2 regions of the Streptomyces griseobrunneus genome follow, and region 2 is predicted to be linked to the other one. Evidence: predicted binding sites of a transcription regulator. Region 2 holds the regulator's gene; the other holds the start of a gene.
The links. The regulator HrcA, encoded in region 2, represses chaperone genes, less so after heat shock. The targets are predictions, from matches to a motif close to TTNGCACTCNGNNNNNCNGAGTGCNAA.
Positions count from the first base shown of each region.

Region 1: a site for HrcA is predicted at 1,659-1,685, ahead of groL (chaperonin GroEL). Genes of this name have one in related genera too.

Region 1 covers NZ_CP177080.1:3,506,043-3,509,451, forward strand. Annotated here, with positions in the region: gene groL (chaperonin GroEL) at 1-1,496, opposite strand, end outside; gene ACK8N7_RS15870 (cold-shock protein) at 1,842-2,048, opposite strand; gene ACK8N7_RS15875 (MoaD/ThiS family protein) at 2,480-2,758, opposite strand; gene thrC (threonine synthase) at 2,804-3,409, opposite strand, start outside.
Region 2 covers NZ_CP177080.1:5,591,264-5,594,672, reverse strand. Annotated here, with positions in the region: gene ACK8N7_RS25315 (nitronate monooxygenase) at 1-387, opposite strand, end outside; gene dnaJ (molecular chaperone DnaJ) at 521-1,660, opposite strand; gene hrcA (heat-inducible transcriptional repressor HrcA) at 1,661-2,677, opposite strand; gene ACK8N7_RS25300 (MBL fold metallo-hydrolase) at 2,840-3,409, shown strand, end outside.

The DNA.
Region 1 (3,409 bases), 2.1 Mb from region 2:
GAGCGCGTGACCTTCGCCGGGTCGATGATGCCCTCGGCGATCATGTCGACGTACTCGCCGGTCGCGGCGTTGAGACCGTGACCGATCGGCAGGTTGCGGACCTTCTCCACGACGACGCCACCCTCGAGACCACCGTTGACGGCGATCTGCTTGAGCGGGGCCTCCAGCGCAAGCTTCACGGCGTTGGCGCCGGTCGCCTCGTCACCCGTGAGGTCGAGCTTGTCGAAGACTGCCGAGGCCTGGAGCAGAGCCACGCCACCACCGGCGACGATGCCCTCCTCGACGGCGGCCTTGGCGTTGCGCACCGCGTCCTCGATGCGGTGCTTGCGCTCCTTGAGCTCCACCTCGGTGGCGGCGCCGGCCTTGATGACGGCCACGCCGCCGGCCAGCTTCGCGAGGCGCTCCTGGAGCTTCTCGCGGTCGTAGTCCGAGTCGGAGTTCTCGATCTCGACACGGATCTGGTTGACGCGACCCTGAACCTGGTCGCTGTCACCCGCGCCGTCGACGATCGTGGTCTCGTCCTTGGTGATGACGACCTTGCGGGCCCGGCCGAGCAGGTCCAGGCCGGCGTTCTCCAGCTTGAGACCGACCTCCTCGGAGATCACGGTGCCACCGGTGAGGATGGCGATGTCCGCGAGCATGGCCTTGCGGCGGTCGCCGAAGCCCGGAGCCTTGACGGCGACGGACTTGAACGTGCCCTTGATCTTGTTGACGACCAGGGTGGAGAGCGCCTCGCCCTCGACGTCCTCGGCGATGATCAGCAGGGGCTTGCCCGACTGCATGACCTTCTCCAGCAGCGGGATCAGGTCCTTGACGCTGGCGATCTTCGAGTTGACGATCAGGAGGTACGGGTCGTCGAGCGACGCCTCCATACGCTCCATGTCGGTGGCGAAGTAGGCCGAGATGTAGCCCTTGTCGAAGCGCATACCCTCGGTGAGCTCGAGCTCCAGACCGAAGGTCTGGGACTCCTCGACGGTGATGACGCCTTCCTTGCCGACCTTGTCCATCGCCTCGGCGATCTTGGCGCCGATCTCGGTGTCGGCGGCGGAGATGGAGGCCGTCGAAGCGATCTGCTCCTTGGTCTCCACGTCCTTGGCCTGCTCCAGCAGAGCGGCGGAGACGGCCTCGACGGCCTTCTCGATGCCCCGCTTGAGGGCCATCGGGTTGGCGCCTGCGGCGACGTTGCGCAGACCCTCGCGAACGAGAGCCTGAGCCAGAACGGTGGCGGTGGTCGTACCGTCGCCGGCGACGTCGTCCGTCTTCTTGGCGACCTCCTTGACCAGCTCCGCACCGATCTTCTCGTACGGGTCCTCGAGCTCGATCTCCTTGGCGATGGAAACACCATCGTTGGTGATCGTGGGCGCGCCCCACTTCTTCTCGAGGACGACGTTACGGCCCTTGGGGCCGAGGGTGACCTTGACGGCGTCGGCGAGCTGGTTCATCCCGCGCTCGAGACCGCGCCGTGCCTCCTCGTCGAACGCGATGATCTTGGCCATGTGAAGTGGTCCTCCCGGACAGGGGTGGATTCTCCGGACCGAGAGGCGCCCGCGACGGACGGCCTGCCTGCGTGGTGGTTCCTTGCCCCACCGCGCCTGCGGGCCTCACCGGCCCGGTCCAAGTTTCTGTCACTCTCACCTGGAGAGTGCTAACGCCAATGATTAGCACTCGACCCCTGCGAGTGCAAGCGTCCCCCTCGGATGCGGCCCGGATGGGGCCCGGATGGGGACAGCGCGGTCACACCGCGCCGGGCCACGCGCCGGGGCGCACGTAGGGCCCGACCCCCTGATCCGGGGGTCGGGCCCTACGTGCGTGAGTAGTGACGTCGGACGGCCGCGCCGAGCTCAGCCGACGGCGAGCTTGACCATGTCGGCCTGGGGCCCCTTCTGGCCCTGCGAGATCTCGAATTCAACTCGCTGACCCTCTTCGAGGGTGCGGTACCCGTCCATCTGGATCGCGCTGTAGTGGACGAAAACATCCGCACCACCGTCGACCGCGATGAAGCCGTACCCCTTCTCCGCGTTGAACCACTTGACGGTGCCCTGAGCCATGCCTAACTCCCCTATAACTGGCCCTTGCACGGGACCGCACTTCGCGGGCCCGGGTCGGAACTCACCCTCCGACAGGAGAGGGTGTGCGGCGCCGCAGCGCGTCGACCGCGGCCGAATGTATCCGCCCAACTGCCCTCTGCAACAGGTCAATCGGACGAGAATTCTGGGCACAGGCGAACGCCCGAATATGTGGGATTGCTGAGATTTACGGGCAAGTCGGGCCAGGCAAAGGCCACTTATGCCACAAGGGGTTCACGTACTTTGGCTGCTTCTTATCGGGGCCGGGCGCATTCTCATATGCGGGCGGCACACGCAGCGAAGGGGGCTTCCCCAACTCTACCGTGCTCAACCATGCAGAATTGCCCCCTCCGCTCTGTGTGGCGGAGGGGGCAACTGCGTTCAGGAGAGGGCGCGGCGGCCCCCGGAGAAGTTCAGCAACCGCCGGCCACGGCCGGGATGATCGAGATACCGGCGCCGTCGGGCGTGACCGTCTCCAGGCCGCCCTCGAAGCGCACGTCGTCGTCGTTGACGTACACGTTGACGAAGCGGCGCAGCTTGCCCTGGTCGTCCAGGACGCGGGCCGCGATGCCCGGGTGGTCCTTCTCCAGGGACTCGATGACCTCGGAGAGCTTCGTGCCCTCCGCCGGGACCTCGGCCTGGCCGCCCGTGTACGTGCGGAGGATGGTGGGGATACGGACCTTGACGCTCATGGTGGGTGCCCTTCTTGCTTCGGAAGCGGACTCGGACCCGGTGGGTCAGGCGGAGGCGAGGCCCGCGGCGCGGAACGCGTCCAGGCTCGGCTTGATGGTGGCCGTCGCCTGCGAGGTCGCGGAGACCGCGTCGAGCGTCTTGAGCCCGTCACCGGTGTTCAGGACGACGGTGGTGAGCGTCGGGTCGATCACACCGGCCTCGATCAGCTTCTTCGTCACGCCGAGCGTCACCCCGCCCGCGGTCTCGCCGAAGATGCCCTCGGTGCGCGCCAGCAGCTTGATCGCGTCGACGACCTGCTCGTCGTTCACGTCGTCCACCGCGCCGCCGGTGCGGCGGGCGATGTCGAGGACGTACGGGCCGTCCGCCGGGTTGCCGATGGCCAGGGACTTGGCGATGGTGTTCGGCTTCTGGGGGCGGACCACGTCGTGGCCGGCCTTGAAGGCGGCGGAGACCGGGGAGCAGCCCTCGGCCTGGGCGCCGAAGATCTTGTACGGCCGGTCCTCGACGAGGCCCAGCTTGATGAGCTCCTGGAATCCCTTGTCGATCTTCGTCAGCTGGGAGCCGGACGCGATCGGGATGACGATCTGGTCGGGCAGCCGCCAGCCGAGCTGCTCGCAGATCTCGTACGCCAGGGTCTTGGAGCCCTCGCC
Region 2 (3,409 bases):
GGTGAAGGAGACCACCGGGACGGGGTCCTCCAGCAGGATGGCGACCTTCGCCTCGTACCCGTCGTCGCCGCTGCTGTCGGGGTCGCCGAGCGGGGTCTCGTACCAGGTGGCCTCGCCGGCCAGCTGGTGGCGGTAGACCTCGACGGCGCTGGGGTCGGCGAGCGCGGGCTGCGGCATGAAGAGGTTGACGCCGAACGGCCCGCCGGTGAGCCGGCGCAGCTGTTTGATCTCGTTGTACACGCCGTCCGCCGTTTTGTACCCGGCGGCCAGGAATCCGAGCCCGCCCGCCTCGGCGACGGCCGCGGCGAGCTTAGGTCCGGAAGCGCCGCCCGCCATCGGGGCCTGCACGATCGGATACCGGCAGAGATCGGTCAACGCGGAGGACATGACGGCATCGTGCCACGTCGGTCGCACAGGGGCCGAATCAGCCAGCGTTCGGCGTGACCGGTTCTCCCTCCGAACGCCGCACCGCCCACCGGTACGGAACCGATGGGCGGTGCGGTGAAAGGCGGAAAACGCTTCAGCGGCCGTTGAAGGCGTCCTTCAGCCGGGAGAAGAGCCCCTGCTGACCTGGCTGAAACTGGCCCAAGGGGCGCTCCTCGCCGCGCAGCTTGGAGAACTCCCGCAGCAGCCGCTCCTGTTCCGCGTCGAGCTTGGAGGGGGTCGTCACCTCGACGTGCACGATCAGGTCGCCCCGGCCGCCGCCGCGCAGGTGCGTGATGCCCCGCCCGTGCAGCGGGACGGACTGGCCGGACTGGGTGCCGGGCCGGATGTCGATCTCCTCCAGGCCGTCCAGGGTCTCCAGCGGACACTTGGTTCCGAGGGCCGCAGCGGTCATCGGGATGGTGACCGTGCAGTGCAGGTCGTCGCCGCGCCGCTGGAAGACGGCGTGCGGCAGCTCGTGGATCTCGACGTACAGGTCGCCGGGCGGGCCGCCGCCGGGGCCGACCTCGCCCTCACCGGCGAGCTGGATACGGGTGCCGTTGTCGACGCCCGCCGGGATCTTGACGGTGAGCGTGCGCCGCGAGCGGATGCGGCCGTCGCCGGCGCACTCCGGGCACGGGGTGGGCACGACCGTGCCGAAGCCCTGGCACTGCGGGCAGGGGCGCGAGGTCATGACCTGGCCCAGGAAGGACCGGGTGACCTGCGAGACCTCGCCGCGACCGCGGCACATGTCACAGGTCTGGGCGGAGGTGCCGGGGGCGGCGCCCTCGCCGCTGCAGGTGTTGCAGACGACGGCCGTGTCGACCTGGATGTCCTTGGTGGTGCCGAAGGCCGCCTCGGAGAGGTCGATCTCCAGCCGGATCATGGCGTCCTGGCCGCGGCGGGTGCGCGAGCGGGGCCCGCGCTGCGAGGCAGTTCCGAAGAACGCGTCCATGATGTCGGAGAAGTTGCCGAAGCCACCGGCTCCGAAACCGCCCGCGCCGCCGCCACCGCCGTTGGCGGAGAGCGGGTCGCCGCCGAGGTCGTAGACCTGCTTCTTCTGCGGGTCCGAGAGCACCTCGTAAGCGGCGTTGATCTCCTTGAACCGCTCCTGGGTCTTCGGATCCGGGTTGACATCCGGGTGCAGCTCGCGTGCGAGCCGACGGAATGCCTTCTTGATCTCGTCCTGAGATGCGTCGCGGCGCACGCCGAGTACGGCGTAGTAGTCCGTGGCCACTTACGACTCCGCCAGGATCTGTCCGACGTAACGTGCCACTGCGCGTACCGCTCCCATCGTTCCGGGGTAGTCCATGCGGGTCGGTCCGACCACGCCGAGTTTGGCGACTGCCTCGTCGCCCGAACCGTAGCCGACCGCAACGACGGACGTGGACGTGAGGCCCTCGTGGGCGTTCTCGTGCCCGATCCGTACGGTCATGGCTGAGTCCGTGGCCTCACCCAGCAGCTTCAGCAGGACGACCTGCTCCTCCAGTGCTTCCAGCACCGGCCGGATCATCACAGGGAAGTCGTGCCCGAAGCGGGTGAGGTTGGAGGTGCCGCCGATCATCAGCCGCTCCTCCGTCTCCTCGACCAGGGTTTCGAGGAGGGTGGTAAGGACCGTGGAAACCGTTCCGCGGTCCTCGCTGTCGAAGGATTCCGGCAGCTCCCGCACCAGCTGCGGGACATCCGCGAAGCGGCGTCCGACGACCCGGCTGTTGAGCCGGGCACGCAGATCCGCGAGCGATGCCTCGCCGAAGGGCGCGGGGCAGTCGATCATACGCTGTTCGACCCGGCCGGTGTCCGTGATCAGGACCAGCATCAGCCGGGCGGGGGCGAGCGAGAGCAGTTCCACGTGCCGGACCGTCGAGCGGGTCAGCGAGGGGTACTGCACCACCGCGACCTGCCGGGTCAGCTGCGCGAGCAGCCGTACGGTCCGGCCGACCACGTCGTCGAGGTCGACCGCGCCGTCGAGGAAGTTCTGGATGGCCCGGCGCTCGGGCGAGGAGAGCGGCTTGACGCCGGCGAGCTTGTCGACGAAGAGGCGGTACCCCTTGTCGGTGGGGATGCGGCCCGCGCTCGTGTGCGGCTGCGCGATGAAGCCCTCGTCCTCCAGCACCGCCATGTCGTTGCGGACGGTGGCTGGGGAGACCCCCAGCTGGTGCCGTTCCGTGAGCGCCTTGGAGCCGACGGGCTCCTCGGTGCCGACATAGTCCTGGACGATGGCGCGCAGCACTTCCAGTCTGCGTTCGCTGAGCATGGCGCACACCTCCAGCTGTTGTTTCCCGGTGCCTGTTGGCACTCGGTGCGTACGAGTGCCAGTTACCCCCCGGTCAGTGTACGGGGGTGGGGTGGGGCAGGGGCAAGGGCGACCGGCCACGCCGCCACCGGACCGCGCGGGTCGCCCCGATAGCGTCGTCCCATGGACGTCTCTTGGGAAGACTTCGGCTGGGAGCGGTTGGGCCACGGTATCGGGCGGCGGCGCCTGCCGGGCTGGGACGCCACGGTCGCGCTGGTGGCCGGGCCCGGCGGTGTGCTGCTGTACGACACCGGCTCGACCCTGCGCGAGGGCGTCGAGCTGCGGAGGCAGGCCGAGGCCCTGCTCGGCCGGAGGGTGACGCATATCGCACTGAGCCACCCCCACTTCGATCATGTGCTGGGTACGGCGGCGTTCGCCGGGGCCCAGGTGTACGGGGCGGTGGGCATCACCGCCCTGCTGCGGCGCTCGGCGGACGAGCTGACCGGGTCGGCCGTGCACCACGGGCTCTCGGAGGAGGAGGCGCACCGGGCGGTGGACACGCTGGTGGTGCCGCACCACGAGGTGACCGGCGAGTGGACGCTGGACCTGGGCGGCGGCCGTCAGGTGCTGCTGGCCAACGTGGGCCCGGGCCACAGCGGCCATGACCTCGCGGTGCTGGTGCCGGGGACGGACGGCGAGCCTCCGGTGGTGCTCTGCGGGGACCTGGTGGAGGAGTCGGGCGAACCGCAGGCG